3 regions of the Streptomyces sp. NPDC091412 genome follow, and region 3 is predicted to be linked to each of the others. Evidence: predicted binding sites of a transcription regulator. Region 3 holds the regulator's gene; each other region holds the start of a gene.
The links. The regulator HspR, encoded in region 3, represses chaperone genes until heat shock. The targets are predictions, from matches to a motif close to TTGAGNNNNNNNNNCTCAA.

Region 1: the regulator HspR is predicted to act here: its motif matches at 4,503-4,521, upstream of dnaK (molecular chaperone DnaK).
Region 2: the regulator HspR is predicted to act here: its motif matches at 1,434-1,452, upstream of lon (endopeptidase La).

Annotation. Positions count from the first base shown of each region.
Region 1 covers NZ_JBIVTV010000003.1:675,903-682,683, reverse strand. Annotated here, with positions in the region: gene ACIQMV_RS11100 (ADP-ribosylglycohydrolase family protein) at 1-826, opposite strand, end outside; gene ACIQMV_RS11095 (helix-turn-helix domain-containing protein) at 856-1,716, shown strand; gene ACIQMV_RS11090 (helix-turn-helix domain-containing protein) at 1,709-2,572, shown strand; gene dnaK (molecular chaperone DnaK) at 2,598-4,460, opposite strand; gene ACIQMV_RS11080 (OsmC family protein) at 4,613-5,038, opposite strand; gene ACIQMV_RS11075 (type IV pilus biogenesis/stability protein PilW) at 5,201-5,980, shown strand; gene ACIQMV_RS11070 (VWA domain-containing protein) at 5,970-6,781, shown strand, end outside.
Region 2 covers NZ_JBIVTV010000002.1:490,502-497,282, reverse strand. Annotated here, with positions in the region: gene lon (endopeptidase La) at 1-1,411, opposite strand, end outside; gene ACIQMV_RS06390 (rhomboid-like protein) at 1,664-2,554, opposite strand; gene ACIQMV_RS06385 (spermidine synthase) at 2,794-3,471, shown strand; gene ACIQMV_RS06380 (response regulator transcription factor) at 3,594-4,331, shown strand; gene ACIQMV_RS06375 (ATP-binding protein) at 4,328-5,434, shown strand; gene ACIQMV_RS06370 (multifunctional oxoglutarate decarboxylase/oxoglutarate dehydrogenase thiamine pyrophosphate-binding subunit/dihydrolipoyllysine-residue succinyltransferase subunit) at 5,717-6,781, shown strand, end outside.
Region 3 covers NZ_JBIVTV010000027.1:44,216-50,996, forward strand. Annotated here, with positions in the region: gene ACIQMV_RS35845 (helix-turn-helix transcriptional regulator) at 76-1,077, shown strand; gene ACIQMV_RS35850 (helix-turn-helix transcriptional regulator) at 1,097-2,086, shown strand; gene ACIQMV_RS35855 (LuxR C-terminal-related transcriptional regulator) at 2,049-3,092, opposite strand; gene ACIQMV_RS35860 (sugar ABC transporter substrate-binding protein) at 3,290-4,396, opposite strand; gene ACIQMV_RS35865 (hypothetical protein) at 4,657-5,013, opposite strand; gene ACIQMV_RS35870 (heat shock protein transcriptional repressor HspR) at 5,173-5,622, opposite strand; gene dnaJ (molecular chaperone DnaJ) at 5,628-6,781, opposite strand, start outside.

The DNA.
Region 1 (6,781 bases), on a different contig from region 3:
CCAGGGCGGCACTGGTCTCCTCGTGCCCGGGGTTGGAGGTCCCCCCTGTCCGTGCGGAGCCGTGAGCTTCGGGGCGGGCGAGCAGCCGCAGCGCGCGCAGGACCGCGCCCTCGACGGAGTCCCCGGACACGAGGTACGCGACGATCGCGGCGAGCGCGCCGGCCGCGTAGTAACCGGTGGGGTGGCCGTGGGTCGTCTGGGCGCACCGGGCGGCCATGCCGAAGGCGGTGGCGGGGTCGGTGCGGGTCAGCCCGAAGGGCGCCGAGCGCATCACGGCGCCGCAGCCCTTGGAGTCGGAGTTGACCGGGCCGGGCGGGCCGAGTTCGGCCGCCGGATCGGGCACGAAGTCCTGGGCGAGCCCGGACAGGCAGGCGTTTCCGGGGGCACGGCGGGCGTACAGCCACCGTTCGGTGATCAGTCCGCCGCGCGGACCCTCGTAGGAACCCCCGGAGAGCCCGGCCATCTCGCTGTCCTCGGGGCCCTGCCTGCGCTGGGTCTCCAGCCAGCGCTCGTAGGCCCAGCGCACCAGGCGGGGCCAGCCGCCGCCGATGCCCCGCAGCCGCTCGCGCTCGTGGGCCTGGCGCAGGCCCTCCACGGTGAACAGGGTCATCTGGGTGTCGTCGGTGATACGACCCACCACGCCGTCCCCGTCGGGCACCAGGCCGGTCACGCCGCGCGGGCCGTGCACGGCGCGGATCCGGTCCAGGGAGTCGAACTCCACCGGATTGCCGAGGGCGTCCCCGACGGCGCCGCCCAGCAGGCAGCCGCGCACTCTGGCGCGGTACACCGCCGTCGCCTCCCAGGACGGCTTCCACGGCTCGGTCATACGCCCCCTCCTCGACTACGGTCGTGCGTATGGCCATTGTCGCGTCCGGCACCACCGCGTCCCCCACCGCCCCCGCGGCCCGGGGCGTGGGCCCGCTGCTGCGGTCCTGGCGGGAGCGGCGGCGGATCAGCCAGCTCGAACTGGCGCTGCGCGCCGACTCCTCGGCCCGGCACATCAGCTTCGTCGAGACCGGACGGTCCCGGCCGAGCGAGGAGATGGTGCTGCGGCTGGCGGAGCACCTGGAGGTGCCGGTGCGGGAGCGCAACGCCCTGCTGCTGGCCGCCGGTTACGCCCCGAGGTACCGGCAGACCCCGCTGGACGACCCGGCGCTCGGCCCGCTGCACGAGGGCCTGGAGCGGCTGATCCGGGGATACGAGCCGTATCCGGCGCTGGTGGTCGACGCGACGTACGACGTGGTGAGCGCGAACCGGGGCATCACGATGCTGCTGGAGGGCATCCCGGAGCGGCTGCTCGCCGCGCCGCTGAACGCGATGCGGCTGACCCTGCACCCGGACGGTCTGGCGCCGCGCATCCGCAATCTGCGCGAGTGGCGCGCGCATCTGCTCGCCCAGATGGAGCGGCAGGTCGCGCTGCACCGCTCGGCCGCGCTGTGCGAACTGTACGACGAGGTGGCGGCCTACCCGGTGCCGCGGAGCGCTCCGGAGACGGCGGAGCCGTCCGGGCGGGCACCGTACTTCGCGCTGCCGATGCGGATCGAGCACGACGGGCGGGTACTGTCGTTCGTCTCCTCCATCTCCACCTTCAACACGCCCATGGACGTGACGGTGGCGGAACTGGCGATCGAGACGTTCCTGCCCGCCGATCCGGACACCGTCGAGTACCTTCACTCGTCGTGGGCGGGAAAGAGCCGGGAGGCGTGGCGTGAGTGAGCGGCGGGCGGCGCCCACCGTGGGCCAGGTGGTGCTCGGCAGACGGCTTCAGGAGCTGCGGGAGAAGGCCGGGCTGGGACGCGAGGCGGCCGCGCGCGTCCTGCGGGTGGCCCCCGCGACGGTACGGCGGATGGAGACGGCCGAGGTCGCCCTGAAGATCCCGTACGTGCAGATGCTGCTGAGCGCCTACGGGGTGGGCGACGAGGCGGCCGCCGCGTTCGTCGCGCTGGCCGAGGAGGCCAACGCGCCGGGCTGGTGGCAGCGGTTCCACGACGTGCTGCCGGAGTGGTTCAGCCTGTATGTGAGCCTGGAGGGCGCCGCCCGGCTGATCCGCTCCTACGAGCCGCACTTCGTGCCGGGACTGCTCCAGACGGAGGGCTACGCGCGGGCGGTGCTGGAGGCGGGGACGGTCGGGCAGCGCAGCCCGGACGCGGTCGAGCGGCACGTGTCCCTGCGGATGGCCCGGCAGCAGCTGCTGGAGCGGGCCGATCCGCCGCACCTGTGGGTGATCATCGACGAGACGGTGCTGCGGCGGCCGGTGAGCGACCGCCCCGAGGTGATGCGCGAGCAGCTCGACAAGCTGCTCCACTACACCGAGCGGGACCGGGTGACGGTGCAGGTCGCCGAGTTCGCGCGGGGACCGCACGCGGGGACGTACGCGCCGTTCTCGCTGTTCCGCTTCGCCGAGCCGGAGCTGCCCGACCTGGTCTACACCGAGTACCTGACCGGCGCCCTGTACCTGGACTCCCGCACGGAGATCTCCGCGCACCTGGAGGTCCTGGACCGCATGACGGCCGCCGCCGCCACGGCCGAGCAGACCCGCGAGCTGCTGCGGAAGTACCGCGAGAACCTGTGAACCGCGCCGCCGTCGACCCGTATTCCTAAGCGGCTCCGCCCCTGGTGTCGCGTTCGTCGTCGACGATCTCCGCGTCCACCACCGTGTCCTCGTCGGGCGGTGCCGTCTGCTGTCCGGTGCTCTCCGTGCCGCTCTGCTGGGCCTGGGCGTACATCGCCTGGCCCATCCGCTGGCTGACGGAGGCCAGTTTGTCGATGGCCGTGCGCAGCGCGGGGGTCTCCGCCTGCTGCTCCAGGAGGGCCTTCACCTCGGCGGCGGCGGCCTCGACCTCCGATTTGGTGTCGGCGGGCACGCGGTCGCCGTTGTCGCGGAGGAAGTTCTCCGTCTGGTAGACGAGCTGCTCGGCCTGATTGCGGGTCTCGGCGGTCTCCCGGCGCTTGCGGTCCTCCTCGGCGTACTGCTCGGCCTCCCGCATCATGCGGTCGATGTCGTCCTTGGGCAGCGCGGAGCCGCCGGTCACGGTCATCTTCTGCTCGCGGCCGGTGGCGAGGTCCTTGGCCGAGACGTGCATGATCCCGTTGGCGTCGATGTCGAAGGCGACCTCGATCTGCGGCACTCCGCGCGGGGCGGGCGGCAGACCGGTGAGGTCGAAGACGCCGAGCTTCTTGTTGTACGCGGCGATCTCACGTTCGCCCTGGTAGACCTGGATGCCGACCGAGGGCTGGTTGTCGGTGGCGGTGGTGAAGATCTCCGAACGCCGGGTCGGGATCGTGGTGTTGCGCTCGATGAGCTTGGTCATGATGCCGCCCTTGGTCTCGATGCCGAGGGACAGCGGGGTGACGTCGAGGAGGAGGACGTCCTTGACGTCGCCGCGGATCACGCCCGCCTGGAGGGCGGCGCCCACGGCCACCACCTCGTCGGGGTTGACGCCCTTGTGCGGGTCCTTGCCGGTCAGCTCCCGCACCAGGTCGGTCACGGCCGGCATCCGGGTGGAGCCGCCGACGAGGATCACGTGGTCGACGGCCGGGAGCTTGATGCCCGCGTCCTTGACGGCCTGGTGGAAGGGCTTGCGGCAGCGGTCCAGCAGATCGGCGGTGAGCTCCTGGAACTGGGCCCGGGTCAGCTTCTCGTCCAGGTGCAGCGGGCCCTCGGCGGAGGCCGTGATGTAGGGCAGGTTGATCGTCGTCTCGGAGGACGACGACAGCTCGATCTTGGCCTTCTCGGCGGCCTCGCGCAGCCGCTGCACCGCCATCTTGTCCTTGCCGAGGTCGACGCCGTACTGGCCCTTGAACCGCTTGACCAGGTGCTCGACGACCCGTTGGTCCCAGTCGTCGCCGCCGAGGTGGGTGTCGCCATTGGTGGCCTTGACCTCGATGACGCCGTCGCCGATCTCCAGCAGGGAGACGTCGAAGGTGCCGCCGCCGAGGTCGAAGACGAGCACGGTCTGCTCCTCGCCCCGGTCCAGGCCGTAGGCGAGCGCGGCGGCCGTCGGCTCGTTGATGATCCTCAGGACCTTCAGTCCCGCGATCTCCCCGGCCTCCTTCGTGGCCTGCCGCTGGGCGTCGTCGAAGTACGCCGGCACGGTGATCACCGCGTCCGTGACGTCCTCGCCGAGGTAGGCCTCCGCGTCCCGCTTCAGCTTCTGCAGGACGCGCGCGGACAGCTCCTGCGCCCGGTAGCGGGTGCCGTCGACGGAGCCCTGGTCCGGGAAGCGCCAGTTCGCGTCCCCCATGTGGCGCTTGACCGAGCGTGCGGTGCGCTCCACGTTCGTCACCGCCTGCCGCTTGGCCACCTCGCCGACGAGTACCTCGCCGTTCTTGGCGAACGCCACGACCGACGGCGTGGTGCGCGCGCCCTCGGCGTTGGCGACGACGGTGGGGTCGCCGCCTTCCAGCAGGGCCACCACCGAGTTCGTCGTCCCGAGATCGATCCCGACCGCACGTGCCATCTTCGTCCCCTTCCGGGCGCCTCCTGCTCTCCAGCACAAAACTTGAGTGCGCCGTTGTCAATGCCGCGTACCCGCCGGCTGCCGCTCTACCCGGGAACACCGATGCCGCGCCCGGGACGAGGGGCGCGGCACCGTCGGACGTGGGTCTCGCCTCAGGCGAGCTTCGCGTCCAGGGTGATCGTCGTACCGGTCAGGGCCTGGCTGACCGGGCAGTTCTTCTTGGCTTCCTCGGCCGCGGCGACGAACGCGTCGTTGTCGATGCCGGGGACCGAGCCCTCGACGCTGAGGTGAATGCCCGTGATGCCCTCGCCCGGCTGGAAGGTGACGTCCGCCTTCGTCCGCAGGGTGGTGGGCGGGGTGCCGGCGCCGGCGAGGCCGTGCGACAGCGCCATGGAGAAGCAGCTGGAGTGGGCGGCTGCGATCAGCTCCTCGGGGCTGGTCTTCCCGTTCGCCTGCTCGGCGCGCGACGGCCAGGACACCGGCTGCTGGCCGATGCCGGAGGAGTCGAAGGTGACGACGCCGTTGCCCTCGAGCAGGTTGCCTTCCCAGACGGTGTGAGCGGTGCGCGTGGTTGCCACGGTTGGTTCCATACCTTTCGCCAGGGTTCCCGTTGCCGGGGTTCCGTAACCGCCATCCGATCACATCCGCGCCGCGCACAACCACCGAGCGGGCCGCGACCTGCCGGAGAAGGTGTGTGAATCGCCTGCCGGACGGCGGGGGTAGGCCCTACAGTCCGTTTCATGGTCGAACTCTTCCAAGTCCTCGGGGGAATCGCGGGATTTGGTGGGGTCGCTCTCGGTGTCCTGTACCTGCTCTACCGGGACCTCGTGCGCGACATCATCCGCAGGCGGATGTTCCGGACGCTCACGTCGGCGCAGGCGACCGCCCTGTTCGGGGCCGTGGTCGTGCTGGCCTTCGCCGTGGCGATCCTCGGGATCTTCGCCACCCTCGCCGAAAGCACGGGTGTCCGGCAGTTCCTGGTCCTCGTGGGCATGCTGCTGCTGTTCCTGCTGGCGGTGCTGTTCCTCGCGGTGCGCGTGGTCACCGGCCCGGCCGCCCGCGCGAAAGCCGGCGGCGGCAGCGGTGCGGAGCGCAGGCTCACCACGGTGCGCCGGTACGTCGAGAGCGGGGAGGCCGACCAGGCGGAGCGCGCCCTGGAGGCGTCCCGGCTGGACCGCGAGTCGTCCGTGTTCTGGTACTGGAAGGCCAGGATCGCGCTGGTCCGGTCCAACCTCGACGTGGCGTACGGCTATGTCGAGGAGGCGCTGAAGCTGGACGGCCGGGACCCGTACTGCATCGCGCTGAAGATAGAGCTGCTTCTGCTGGCGGGCGACCCCGACCGGCGTGACCGGGCCGCGCGGCTGTCGGTGGAGAGCACCGGCTTGAGCCGCGAACTCGACGCGTGGCTGCGTCAGTTGCGGGCCGAGGGAATGTTCGACGGTGGGGTGCGCACCCGCACGGAGCTCGAGGCGCGGTGCCCGCTTCCCACCCGTACCACGGAGGATGCCCATGCGGAGTGAGCGGAGCAGGCACGGGGAGCGGCGGAAGGCGGTCCTCTTCCTCCCGCGGACCACCGCCGCCGGCGGGGACGCCGAGGGTGGGGGCGCCGGCGGTGGGGGCGCCGGCGGTGGGTCGTATGGGCCGTACCACGAACCGGAGGAGGCGCTGAGGGAGGCGCTGACCGCCGCGGCCGAGGCGGACCTGCTCCCGGTTTCTCCGCCGACCCGCTCGGCGGAGGAGGCCGACGCGCTCCTCGCCCGGCACCCGGACGCGGTGCTCCTGATCCACCCCGGCGGTCGTATCCCGCGCGACGCGCGCCCCCGGCCGGGCGGCGCGCTGTGGCAACTCCTGCGCTGTGGAGCAGGACTTCGGCTGTGCGAACCGGCCACGGCGGCGGAGGCCTCTTTACCGGAAGGCTCGTTGCGCCCCGACGGGGCCTCTCGCGTGGAGGGTGCCTCGTCGGCGGCGGGGACGTCGTCCTCGGAGGAGTCGTCGCTCCCACCGGGTGCCCCGCTTCCGGGCGGCCCGGCCGCGCCGGGGCCCATGGGCCCGGACGACGAGGACCGGCTGGCGCTGCTGGTGGTGGAGCTGCCACGGGAGGGGGCTCCGGCCGCGGCCGGGCGGGCGGTACAGGCCGAGCGTGCGCCGCTGTGCCGGGACTTCGCGGCCCGCATCGGACTGCCGGCCGGGCCGGTGCTCGGGGAGAGCGCCGAGGACTGGGCGGTGGAGCTGCACAGGGCCGTGCTCCGGAACCTGACACTGACGGCGGTCGTGCACCCCGGGATCGTCCCGCCCGCCCCGGACGGCCCGGACGCCCTGTT
Region 2 (6,781 bases), on a different contig from region 3:
AGTGGTCCCGGAACGTGTGGTTCTGCGCCGGGTCCAGGACTTCGAGCAGGGCCGCGGCCGGGTCGCCGCGGAAGTCGGAGCCCACCTTGTCGATCTCGTCCAGCAGGACCACCGGGTTCATCGACCCGGCCTCCTTGACGGCGCGCACGATCCGCCCCGGCAGCGCACCGACGTACGTACGCCGGTGGCCGCGGATCTCGGCCTCGTCGCGGACGCCGCCCAGGGCGACGCGCACGAACTTCCGTCCCATCGCGTGGGCCACGGACTCGCCGAGGCTGGTCTTTCCCACACCGGGCGGCCCGACGAGCGCGAGCACGGCACCGCCGCGCCGCCCGCCGATCACACCCAGGCCCCGGTCGCCGCGCCTCTTGCGCACCGCCAGGTACTCGGTGATCCGCTCCTTCACGTCCTCCAGGCCCGCGTGCTCGGCGTCCAGGACCGCCTTGGCGCCCTGGATGTCGTAGGCGGAAGCACTGTCATCGGTTCGCTCGTTCCACGGCATCTCGAGGATCGTGTCGAGCCAGGTGCGGATCCAGGAGCCCTCGGGAGAGGCGTCGGAGGCGCGCTCCAGCTTGTCGACCTCCTTGAGCGCGGCCTCCCGGACCTTCTCGGGCAGGTCGGCGGCCTCGACGCGGGCGCGGTAGTCGTCGGACTCCTCGCCGTCGCTCTCGCCGTTCAGCTCGCGCAGCTCCTTGCGGACGGCCTCCAGCTGGCGCCGCAGCAGGAATTCGCGCTGCTGCTTGTCGACGCCCTCCTGGACGTCCTTGGCGATGGACTCCGCCACGTCCTGCTCGGCGAGGTGGTCGCGCAACTGCTGCGTGGCGAGCTTGAGCCGGGCCACCGGGTCGGCGGTCTCCAGCAGCTCGACCTTCTGCTCGGTGGTCAGGAAGGGCGAGTAGCCGGAGTTGTCGGCGAGCGCGGAGACGTCGTCGATGGCCTGCACGCGGTCGACCACCTGCCAGGCGCCGCGCTTGCGCAGCCAGGCCGTGGCGAGCGCCTTGTACTCCTTCACCAGCTCGGCGACCTGGCCGGGCAGAGGTTCGGGCAGGTTCTCCTCGATCCGGGTCCCCTCGACCCACAGCGCCGCGCCAGGACCGGTGGTCCCGGCACCGATCCGCACACGACCGCGGCCACGGATGAGCGCGCCCGGATCACCGTCGGCCAGCCGGCCCACCTGCTCGACCGTGCCCAGCACACCGGTTCTGGCGTACGTCCCCTCGACCCTCGGCACCAACAGCACCCTGGGCTTGCCGGGCTCGTCCCGCGCGGCGGCCTGCGCGGCCTCCACCGCGGCCCGTACCTCGGCGTCGCTCAGGTCCAGCGGAACCACCATTCCGGGCAGCACGACCTCGTCGTCGAGTGGCAACACGGGCAGGGTGAGCGGTGTGAAGGCAGTGGACTCAGCAGCCATGATCTCCCCTTCGGCAGTCAAGTTGAGCTATGCCGACTCAATGCACGACGCCGGTGGATTGTTCCCTGTCATCTGTTCGCTCTGAGCGATCGGACATCCACAACCAGCACACAAGGAGAAAGGAAGAAGAAAGAAAGGAGAGAGGAGAGAGATGGAGAGGAGAGAGATGGGAGGGAGAAGGCGGAGAAGGGAGAAGGAGGAGTGGGACAGGGAGGAACAGGGAGGGACGGGGGGCAGGGAGCCGTAAGAGGCTCAGCCCGTCCCGGGCGCGGCACCCGCCTCCGCGAGGCGCGCCCGCCGCCAGCGCCGCATCACCGGCCACGTCGCCACACCGAGCCCCACCGCGATCAGATGGCCGCAGCTCGTCATCGGATCGTCGAACGCGGCCAGGTCCTGGACCAGCATGCCCACGAACACGGTGAGCAGGGGCCAGCGCAGCCAGGGCGTGAGCAGGCCGGCCAGGGCGCCGAGACTGGCCGCGACACCGAAGCTGATGCCGTAGTCGAGGCGGTGCGCCGCACTGTCCGGCAGACGGCCCGTGAGCACCGCGAGCCCGATGGGGACCTCGGTGGCGAGGGTGGCCAGCACGTGCCCGAACAGGAACACACCGGCGGTGCGCAGACCGCCTATCCGGCGTTCCAGCGCGGTGAGCACCAGCAGGAAGCACAGGGAGTACGCCGACACGATGCCGCCCGCGATCCACAGCGCGCTGGCCGGCAGCACCAGCAGGGGCGCCCGCACCAGGTGGGCGACATCCGTGCTGGAGCTCTGGCGCAGGGCGTCCACCACCGCGGGATCGGCGTACCGGGCGACGAGCGAGGTGACGGCGAGCAGGGCCGCGTACCCGAAGGTGAAGGGGGTGCCTGCGGGGGTGGGCAGCAGCCGCCAGGGGCGCGGACCGCGCAGCCCCCGGAGTCCCGCGGCAGGCCGCGCCGGGCGCGCCGGTTCCGCGCGCACGCCTCCCGGGACAGTGCCACGCGCCCGCTGCTGCGGCATCCCGGCCGGCGCCCGCGGCACCTCCACCGGAACGCCGGCCACGACCGCGCCCCTGTCCGCGCCGTCGTCCACCACGGCGTCCGGAGGCAGGGGCCCACCCGAAGGTGCCGGCGGGCCCGAGAGGCCGGCCGTCGCGGTCCGTTCCACGGTGCGGCACTCCTTCCGTCGCGCCCCACACTTCGCATCCCGGGCGCCCCTGTCCATGACTGGCGCCACCCACGCGACAATTCTCAGCAACCTATTAGGTTCCCGGCCACCCCAGCTACCCCAACTACCCCAGCGACCCTGGCGCCCCCGGCCGACGATCACGGCCCGCGGCGCGCTCGCACACGGGTGTCACCCCTAATTCATGTGGCCGTACGGGTCCGTTGGGGCAGGATGACCCCATGACCGGCTCGTACGACGCCCCCGAGGTGCTGGACCGCCGCGAGGGCCCCCACGGCGAGGTCGTGCTGCGCCGGCACGGGGCGCTGCTGCAGATCATCGCCAACGGCTGCTTCCTGATGGACACCTCCGACGGGCGCTCCGAGCGCCTCCTGGTCGACGCGGCGCTCGCCGCGCTGCCGGACCGGCGGGCACCGAGCGTGCTGATCGGCGGCCTCGGCGTCGGCTTCTCACTCGCGCACGCCGCGGCGGACCCGCACTGGGGCCGGATCACCGTTGTCGAACGCGAACGCGCGATCATCGACTGGCACCGCGGCGGCCCCCTCGCCGAGCTGACCGCCGGCGCGCTGGCCGACCCGCGCACCGAGGTCGTCGAGGGAGACATGATCGCCTACGTCAATGAGACATCCGACACGTTCGACGCGTTGTGCCTGGACATCGACAACGGCCCCGACTGGACGGTCACCGAGGACAACCAGGAGCTGTACGGACAGGCCGGACTGGCAAGCTGCGCAAGGGTGTTGAAGCCGGGCGGGGTACTCGCCGTATGGTCCGCGAAGCCATCTGCGGAATTTGAAGGAACCTTGCGGAATGTCGGATTCCGACAGGTGCGCACCGAAGAGGTCCCCGTTGCCCGGGGCGTTCCGGACGTCGTGCACCTCGCGGTCCGACCTGGATAGCAAAGGCGTGGGGAGTCCCCGTACGCTGCTCCCTTGGCGCCGATCATTCAAGCGTCAATCGCAACTACGCGCAGTCAAGGAATCACCCCACGGATTCCGGAAAGCACACTCAGGGGCGGGCGATGGAGCAGACACACACCGCGCACAACGGCACGACGGCCACCCCGGGCGCCCAGCGCCGGGTCCTGGTGGTCGAGGACGACCAGACGATCATGGATGCCATCGCCACCCGTCTGCGCGCCGAGGGATTCCTCGTGCAGACCGCGGGCGACGGCCCGGCCGCCGTCGACACCGCCGAGGCCTGGCAGCCCGACCTGCTGATCCTCGACATCATGCTGCCCGGCTTCGACGGCCTGGAGGTCTGCCGCCGCGTGCAGGCCCAGCGCCCGGTGCCGGTGCTGATGCTCACCGCGCGGGACGACGAGACCGACATGCTGGTCGGCCTCGGGGTCGGTGCCGACGACTACATGACCAAGCCGTTCTCGATGCGGGAGCTGGCCGCACGCGTGCACGTGCTGCTGCGCCGCATGGAGCGGGCCGCGCTGGCCGCGACGACGCCGCGCAGCGGCATCCTGCGTCTGGGCGAACTCGAGATCGACCACGCACAGCGTCGGGTGCGCGTGCGCGGCGAGGACGTCCACCTCACCCCGACGGAGTTCGACCTGCTGGTGTGCCTGGCGAACACCCCGCGCGCGGTGCTCTCGCGCGAGCAGCTGCTGGCCGAGGTGTGGGACTGGGCGGACGCCTCCGGCACCCGGACCGTGGACAGCCACATCAAGGCGCTGCGCCGGAAGATCGGCGCCGAGCGGATCCGCACAGTGCACGGCGTGGGCTACGCGCTGGAGACACCGACACCGTGAGCGACGGGCCGGCCGCACGGAGGGACCAGGGCGAGCCCTGGGGTGGCGTTCGCCCGTTCTCGATCAAGACCAAGCTGGGCGCGCTGGTCGTCATATCGGTGCTGATCACCACCGGTCTGCTGATGATCGCGGTGCGCACGGCGACCGAGCTGCGCTTCATCACGGTCTTCTCGATGATCGCCACGCTGCTCATCACGCAGTTCGTGGCGCACTCGCTCACCGCGCCGCTGGACGAGATGAACACGGTGGCCCGCTCCATCTCGCACGGCGACTACACGCGCCGGGTGCGCGAGAGCCGCCGGGACGAGCTGGGCGACCTGGCCCAGACGATCAACCGCATGGCCGACGAGCTGGCGGCGCAGGACCGCCAGCGCAAGGAGCTGGTGGCGAACGTCTCGCACGAGCTGCGCACGCCCATCGCGGGCCTGCGCGCGGTGCTGGAGAACATCGTCGACGGGGTCACCGAGGCCGATCCCGAGACCATGCGCACGGCGCTGAAGCAGACCGAGCGGCTCGGCCGGCTGGTGGAGACGCTGCTGGACCTGTCCCGCCTGGACAACGGCGTGGTGCCGCTGAAACTGCGCCGCTTCGAGGTGTGGCCCTACCTGTCGGGTGTGCTGAAGGAGGCCAACATGGTCGCCTCGGCCCGCGCGGGCATCGCCTCCGACTCCGGCAGCCACTCCCGTACGGACGTCCATCTGCACCTGGACGTCTTTCCGCCCGATCTGACCGCGCACGCCGACCCCGAGCGCATCCACCAGGTGGTCGCCAACCTGATCGACAACGCGGTCAAGCACAGCCCGCCGCACGGGCGCGTGACGGTGAAGGCGCGGCGCGGCCCGCAGCCGCAGTCGCTGGAGCTGGAGGTCCTGGACGAGGGGCCCGGCATCCCGCGCTCGGAGTGGCACCGCGTCTTCGAGCGTTTCAACCGGGGCGCGGTGAACCGGCCGCACGGCCCGGGCAGCGACGGCGGCACCGGACTCGGCCTGGCGATCGCCCGCTGGGCGGTGGATCTGCACGGTGGCCGTATCGGGGTGGCCGAATCCGAGCGGGGCTGCCGGATCCTCGTCACTCTTCCGGGCCTGCCCTCTTTGCCAAGTTGACGTAAAGTTCGATCACGAACCCCAAGATCCACGAGCATCCGCGCAGGCGGACACGTGTGATCAGGACGGGGCCTGCATCCCACAGGGGTCAGGCCCGGGTCCCCCCTTCCCTGGCGCAGCGGAACTACGCTTGTTTCCCGCCATTTCAACCCCCGAAACCCGGGTTTTGATGTGACTTACATGACGAAGGAGTGGCCCGACCTGACCTTCCCCCTCTCGGGGGCGTAGCCTTTATTCCCGCTGTCCATCATTCTTGTGAAGCGGAAGAGGGCGGTTGCCGCCGTGTCGCCACAGTCCCCCAGTAACTCGAGCATCTCGACCGACACCGACCAAGCCGGGAAGAACCCCGCGGCCGCGTTCGGTGCCAACGAGTGGCTCGTCGACGAGATCTATCAGCAGTACCTCCAGGACCCGAACTCCGTAGACCGCGCCTGGTGGGACTTCTTCGCCGACTACAGGCCGGGGGCTGCCGCCCCGCAGGCCCCGGCGGGTACCGCGGCCGCGGGGGCCGCGGAGACCACCACCACGGCTCCGGCCGCCCCGGCCCGGCCCGCTCCCCAGGCCGCCGCCGCGCCCGCCGCTCCCGCGCAGGCCCCGGCCGCGCAGGCCCCGGCCGCGCCGCGGCCCGCGGCAGCCGCTCCGGCTCCCGCGAAGCCCGTGGCTCAGGCCCCGGCGCCGGCGAAGCCCGCCGCCAAGGCCGCGCCCGCCGCCGAGGCACCGGCGGGTCCGGAGTTCGTCACGCTGCGTGGTCCCTCCGCCGCGGTCGCGAAGAACATGAACGCCTCGCTGGAACTGCCCACGGCCACGTCCGTGCGCGCCGTCCCGGTGAAGCTGCTGTTCGACAACCGCATCGTCATCAACAACCACCTCAAGCGGGCCCGCGGCGGGAAGATCTCCTTCACGCACATCATCGGCTACGCGATGGTCCAGGCCATCAAGCAGATGCCGTCGATGAACTGGTCCTTCGCCGAGAAGGACGGCAAGCCCACCCTGGTCAAGCCGGACCACGTCAACCTCGGCCTGGCCATCGACCTGGTCAAGCCCAACGGCGACCGCCAGCTCGTCGTGGCCGCCATCAAGAAGGCCGAGACGCTGAACTTCTTCGAGTTCTGGCAGGCCTACGAGGACATCGTCCGTCGCGCCCGCGACAACAAGCTGACGATGGACGACTTCACCGGCGTCACCGTCTCCCTCACCAACCCCGGCGGTCTCGGCACGGTCCACTCCGTGCCGCGCCTGATGCCCGGCCAGTCGGTGATCATGGGCGTCGGCTCCATGGACTACCCGGCGGAGTTCCAGGGCACCTCCCAGGACACCCTGAACAAGCTCGGCATCTCCAAGGTCATG
Region 3 (6,781 bases):
CGGATAAGACGATGGCTCATTCCGGCACGTCATGGCCACAGGATCGATGCATCATGTTCCTGCACGTTCAGGACCCTGGGGGGTGGAGATTTCGTGGCAAATCAGACTAAGGCGACGCATCCCCATGCGGTGACCGAACTTTGTGAGGAAGGTGGCCGACTTTATGCGAACGCCCTCCGTCTGGGGAGGATCGGCCGGGCGGATGCCGAAGGCGCCCCCTGCCTCATGGAGTTCGACCTTCTCCACCCGGATCCGGACGACCCGGACTGGCTACGCCCGGTGCACCCGTCGGTCGCCCTGGCCGAGCGACTCCACCCGATCGAGCGGGAGATCACGGAACGCCGGCGGCTGTCCATCCAACTTGCGGACTTCTTTGAGCCGTTCCTCGCTCTCAGCGCGCAGTCGGTGACGACCGACCACTCGATCACGGTGCTGGAGGGAGGCACGCGGATCAACGCGGCGCTCAACGCCGCCACGGCCCAGTGCCGCACCGAGATGCTCACCATCCAGCCGAGCGACGACCGCTTCTCCGAGCGCAGCCTCACCCAGGGCCTCGAACGGGACCGGCCGCTGATCGAGCGCGGCGTGCGCATCCGGACCCTCTATCAGCACACCGCGCGCTACAGCCCCGAGAAGCTGGCCTACGTGGACCAGTTGTCGAGCGGGAAGGCCGAGTACCGCACCATCGACGAGGTGGTGGAACGGCTCATCGTGTGCGACGAGACCGTCGCCTTCATCCCCACCCGCGACGATCAGCAAGTCGCTCTGGAACTCCGCCACCCGGGCCTCGTCCGTTACCTGATCAAGGTCTTCGAGTTCATGTGGGGCCGATCGGTCCCACTGAGCGCAGGCGCCCCCTACGAGACCGCGCCCGGCGGCATCAACGACATCCAGCACTCCATAGCCAAGCTCCTCGTCGAGGGCCACGTCGACGAGGCCATCGCCCGCCGCCTCGGAATGAACGTCCGTACCTGCCGGGCCCACATCGCCAAGCTCGCGGCCATCCTCGGCAGTGGCAGCCGCGCCCAGCTCGGTTATCTCATAGCCCAGTCGGGGATTCTGCAGCAGAAGCACTGAAGCCACAGGGAGGACCGGGGTGGGCCCGACACGTCATCCGGAGCACGGCGCGGAGGACCTGTGCCCAACGGGCGCGGAGTTGTACGAACGCGCCCTGCGGAACGGATGGGTGCGCGCAGGCGAGGCGGACGGCGCCCCCTGTCTCATCGACTTCGGTCTGCTGCACCCGGCGGTCGAGGATCTCGGCCGGCTGGAGCCCGTGGCGCCCGCCGCCGCCCTCCACCGACTGCTGCGCGCCACCGAGGAGCGCATCGCGGAGGAGCGACGGCGCGAGGACCGACTCGCCCAGACCTTCGAGCCCCTGATGCGCATCGACGGCCGGCGCACCGGGGAGGCGGACACCTCGGCGCTCGTGATGCTCAGCGGTACCCGCCGGATCAACCAGGCCATCACCGAGGCCATGGCCGAAGCGAGCCAGGAGATCCTGTGCGTGCAACCGCACGCGGGCCTCATCGGCCGCCGCGTCGAGGAGGCCCGTGCCGTGGCGCTGGTGCGCGACCAGGCGCTGCTGGACCGGGGTGGCCGCATCCGCACCCTCTACCAGCACACTCTGCGCCATGTGCCCTCGGTGCCCGCCTACCACGAGCAGTTGACCGGCGACGTCGAGGCCCGCTCCCTCGACGAGGTCACCGCCCGTCTCATCGTCGTCGACCGCCGGATCGCCTTCATCCCCGCCAACGACGACCGCACGATGGCGCTCGAAGTGCGCCACTCGGCCCTCGTGGGGTACTTCGCCACCACCTTCGACCGGCTGTGGCGGCTGGCCACCCCCATGTACCCCCTGGCCGTCCGGCAGCCGTCCGCGGACGGCGTCACGCCCCGCCAGCGCGCCATCGCCGGCCTCCTCGTCGAGGGGCACACCGACACCGTCATCGCCGACCGTCTCGGCATGAACGTACGCACCGCCCGTGAGCACATCGCCAAGCTCGCCGCCACCCTCGGCAGCGGCAGCCGGGCCCAGTTGGGCTACCTCATCGGGCAGTCGGGAATTCTTGACCCGGAAGCGTGATCAGCCCCGCCACGGCGGTGCGCGGCGGCCCGTCCAGCCCCGCCTGGGCGATGCGCACGCCCAACTGCGTACGGCTGGCCGCGCCCAGCGTCTCCGACAGCCGGGCGATGTGGGCCCGGCAGGTGCGGACGCTGATGCCCAGCCGCTCGGCGATCACCGCGTCCTGGTGGCCCTCGGCCAGCAGCGCCGCGATGGACTGCTCACGGTGGGAGATGCCCTCGATGCCCGTCTCGGGCAGCGGCGCGGTCAGCGGGATCGCCAGCCGCCAGAGCCGCTCGAAGACCGTCCCCAGGTACTCCACCAGCGCGGGATGGCGCAGTTCCAGCGCCATCGTGCGGTCGGCGTTGGCGGGCACGAAGGCGACCGTGCGGTCGAAGAGGATCAGCCGGTCGATCACCTCGTCCAGCGTGCGCGCCTCGACCGCGTCGCCCATCAGCTCCAGGTAGTTGAGCAGCCCCTGGCCGTGCCGGGCCACGTGCGTGTACAGGTCCCGCATCCGCACCCCGCGCCCGCGCAGCGCCAGCGCCCGGTGCAGCCCCTCGGACAGTTCGTGCTCGCGGCGGATGCCGCCCGGCTGGACGGTCAGCACCTCGGTGGTGCACGCCTCGGTCGCCTCGTCCATTGCCGCCTGGATGCGGGACAGGCCGTCCAGGACCCGGATCGCCGTGCCCTCCACGGCCGTGGCGGACACGCGCACCTGGCGGCCCAGTCCGGCGTACCGCTCGACGGCGGCCACCACCGAGCCCACCCGCCGGTGGCTCTCACTGACCTCGTCGTACATCCCGCGCAGCAGCCGGGTCATGACCTCCTGCGGCGCGGTCGGCACCAGGAAGTCCATGTCGTCGGGGTCCGGGTGCAGCAGGGCGAGTTCAAGCAGGCAGGGCACCGGCTCGGCGAGCCGGCGCGGCACCCGGCCCCGTCGTACGGCCCGGGAATACACGTGCTCGCCGGCCTCGCACAGTCGCTCGGCACCGTGTGGATGCTCCGCCGTCCCGTGCCCGGTCATGCCCCATCACACCCCCGGTTTCCGCGTCTTCCGCAGCGCAACTATGCGCGGAGCGGACCGGCTGTGCAACACGGCTCCTACCGGCGCGGCCCCCGAGAACCAGCGGTTTCGACCGGTGTGCACCAGCTTCCACTTGACGGAACGCAGCGTGGCCGGAACCGGCCGTTGAACCCGAACGGGCCATGACCGCAAGGGAGTTACTTCAGGCCGATCGCCGCGCAGGCCTCCCGGTACTTCGCGGTGCAGATGTCGGACACCCCGTAGATGCCGTCCTCGATGACCGTGCCCTTGATGTTGGTCTTCGTCAGGGCGACCACGGAGACCAACTGGGCCGGAATGTTCTTGTGGGTGGGGCTGCTGATCCGGTCCCGGGTGAGGGAGTCGAACTGGATGTCCTTGCCCTGGACCTTGGCGACCGCCATCTGGGCGGCGGTCTCGGCCTCCGTCGGGTAGGACTTGTACACGCTCATGTACTGCTCGCCGGTGACGATCCGCTGCACGGCGTCGAGTTCGGCGTCCTGGCCGGTGATGGCCGGCAGGTCGGTGATGCCCGCCGCCTTGAAGGCCTTGATGACGCCGCCCGCCATGCCGTCGTTGGCGGAGTAGACGGCGTCGATGTTGTCCTTGCCGAGCGAGGCGAGCGCCTGGGCCATGTTCGCCTCGGCGTTCTCGGGCTTCCAGTCCTTGGTGTCGTAGGACTTGGCGATCGTGACCTTCCCGCTGAGCTGGGAGAGCGCGCCCTCCTTGAACTGCTTGGCGTTCGGGTCGGTGGGCGAGCCGTTGATCATGACGATCTTGTCGGTGGTGTCGACACCGGAACCCAGCGCCTCGAGCAGGGAACGGCCCTGCACCTCGCCCACCAGTTCGTTGTCGAAGGAGATGTACGCGTCGATCGGGCCCTCGGAGAGCCGGTCGTAGGCGATGACCGGGATGTCCGCGTCCTTGGCCTTCTGCACCATGTCGGCGATGGCGTGCGAGTCGACGGCGTCGAGCAGGATGACGTCGACCTTGTTGTCGATCATTCGCTGCATCTGGCCGGCCTGCCGGCCCGCGTCCGCGTCCGCGTTGGCGTACTCGACCTTGCCCTGATTCCGGGTCAGGGCGGCGACCTTCTCCTTGATGATGGGGTAGTCGAACTTCTCGTACCGGGTGTTGGCCGTCTCCGGCAGCAGCAGACCCACCGTCAGGTCGTTGCCCTTGGTCGGGCTCGCGGCGCTGCTGCTCCCCGACCCGCCGAGGGCCCCGCAGGCGGCGAGCGAGAAGGTCAGCGTGGGCGCGGCCACGGCTATGGCGATACGACGCATCGAGGTGCTCACTTCTGGTGCCTTCCGGACGAGGGTGCAGCATTGCAACCCAGGTGACTGAAAAGCCAACGCGGAGGCGACCACCGGCGTCAAGCGGAACCACTTAACGAGATGACAACGCAACGCTCCGCTGTGCCTGTGAAGACCTTGCGGAGTCTTGCGGAATCGCCTCCAAACGCCCTTTACGGGCCCGCCACTCGACGACCGCCCACCGCCGGACCGGGATCCGTACAACCAACTCCCCGCCACGCGAGTCATGATCACGGGAGCCCCGCTCCGGCGTTCCCGTCACGACCAGAGGGCCGAATGACGCCAGCCGGCCGCACCACGGCCACGACCCCCGTGCTCACCGCCGCATGCGGGCTGCTCCCGGCGACCGCGAACTGCGTCTCGCCCGTCCACAAGCGGCAGTTCTGTGCGAACACCACGTTTTCCGGCAATCCGAAGAAGACGGACTGCGACAGCGCGGTCAACGAGAACGGGGGCACCGGCGCGCCCGCCGAGGGCCTGCCGAAGGACACGTTCGGCGTGCGCCGGACGGTGACCCGGAACTTCGGCTCCGGCGGGCCGTTCGCGGTCGCGGTCGCCGTGCAGGACACCGGGCCACCGTCGTCCACCCGGACGGGACCGAGTCGGCGCCGGTGGGCACCCACGCGTTCACCTGAGCCGGGGCCGCCGGCGGCACGACGAGGGGCCGGGAGGCTGTACGGCCTCCCGGCCCCTCGTCGTCGCTCGTGCCCGAGTGGTGTCGTGTGTCGCCCGCGGCTGGGTGCGGGTCAGTCCGGCTGCTGCCGCTTGGGCCGCCACACCACCAGCGCGCTGGTCTGCTGGACCTCCTGGTAGGGGACCAGGTCCCGGCGGTAGGAGGCGTGGACGGCGGCCTCGCGCTGCCGCATCGCCGCCGCGGCGCCGTCCAGCGCCGCCTGGAGCTCCGCGATCCGGGACTGGAGCGCCGAGACCTGGTTCTCCAGTTCGATGATGCGCTTGATGCCGGCCAGGTTGATGCCCTCGTCCTGCGACAACTGCTGCACCTGGCGGAGCAGTTCGATGTCACGGGCCGAGTAACGGCGCCCTCGGCCGGCGGTGCGGTCGGGGGACACCAGGCCCAGCCGGTCGTACTGGCGGAGTGTCTGCGGGTGCAGTCCGGACAGCTGGGCGGCCACCGAGATGACGTACACCGGTGTGTCTTCCGTCAGTTCGTACGGGTTGCGACGGCGGCCGTCCATCTCACTCATGCTCCCTTCGCGGCCTCGAACAGCTCGGCCCGCGGGTCCTCGCCCGCGGTGGCCTCGCGATACGCCTGAAGCGCGTCACGAGCCTTCCCCGACAGGTCCTTCGGGACACTCACCTCCACGGTGACCAGGAGGTCGCCGTGGCTGCCGTCCTTGCGGACCGCGCCCTTGCCGCGGGCCCGCATCGTACGTCCGTTCGGTGTACCCGGGGGCAGTTTCAGCGTCACCGAAGGACCGCCCAGGGTGGGCACGCGGACCTCGCCGCCCAGGGCCGCCTCGGCGAACGTGACCGGCACGGTGACAGTGAGGTTGTCGCCCCGGCGGCCGAAGACCGGGTGCTCCCCGACGTGCACCACCACGTACAGGTCGCCGGCGGGTCCGCCGCGCTCGCCCGGGGCGCCCTTGCCGCGCAGCCGGATGCGCTGGCCGTCGCTGACCCCGGCCGGGATGCGGACCTGCATCGTCCGGGACGACTTGGCCCGCCCGGAACCCATGCAGACCTCACAGGGGTTCTCCGCGATGAGCCCGCGGCCCTTGCAGTCCGGGCACGGGTCCGTCAGCGAGAATCCGCCGCCCGAGCCGCGCGCCACCTGTCCGGTGCCGACGCAGGTCGGGCACACCCGCGGTGTGCCGTTCTTGTCGCCGGTGCCCGAACAGGCCTTGCACGGCTGCTGGCTGGACATGCGCAACGGCACCGTCGCGCCCTCGATGGCCTCCGTGAAACTCAGCGTGACCTCGGACTCGATGTCCTGGCCGCGCCTGGGCTGGGCACGCGTGGTGCCCGTGCCGCCCCGGTTGAACAGGCCCCCGAAGACGTCACCGATTCCGCCGCCGAAGCCGCCGCTCCCGCCGCCGCCACCCTGGGCGCCTCCGAAGAGGTCGCCCAGGTCGAAGTTGAAGGAGCCGCCGCCGGCGCCCGGTCCGGGGCGGAAGCCGCCGTTGCCGAACAGGGTGCGGGCCTCGTCGTACTCCTTGCGCTTCTTGGCGTCGCCGAGCACGTCGTTCGCCTCGGAGATCTCCTTGAAGCGCTCCTCGGCCTTGGCGTTGCCCTTGTTGGCGTCCGGGTGGAACTCGCGGGCGAGCTTCCGGTACGCCTTCTTGATCTCGGCCTCGGTGGCGTCCTTGGGGACGCCGAGGACCTTGTAGTAGTCCT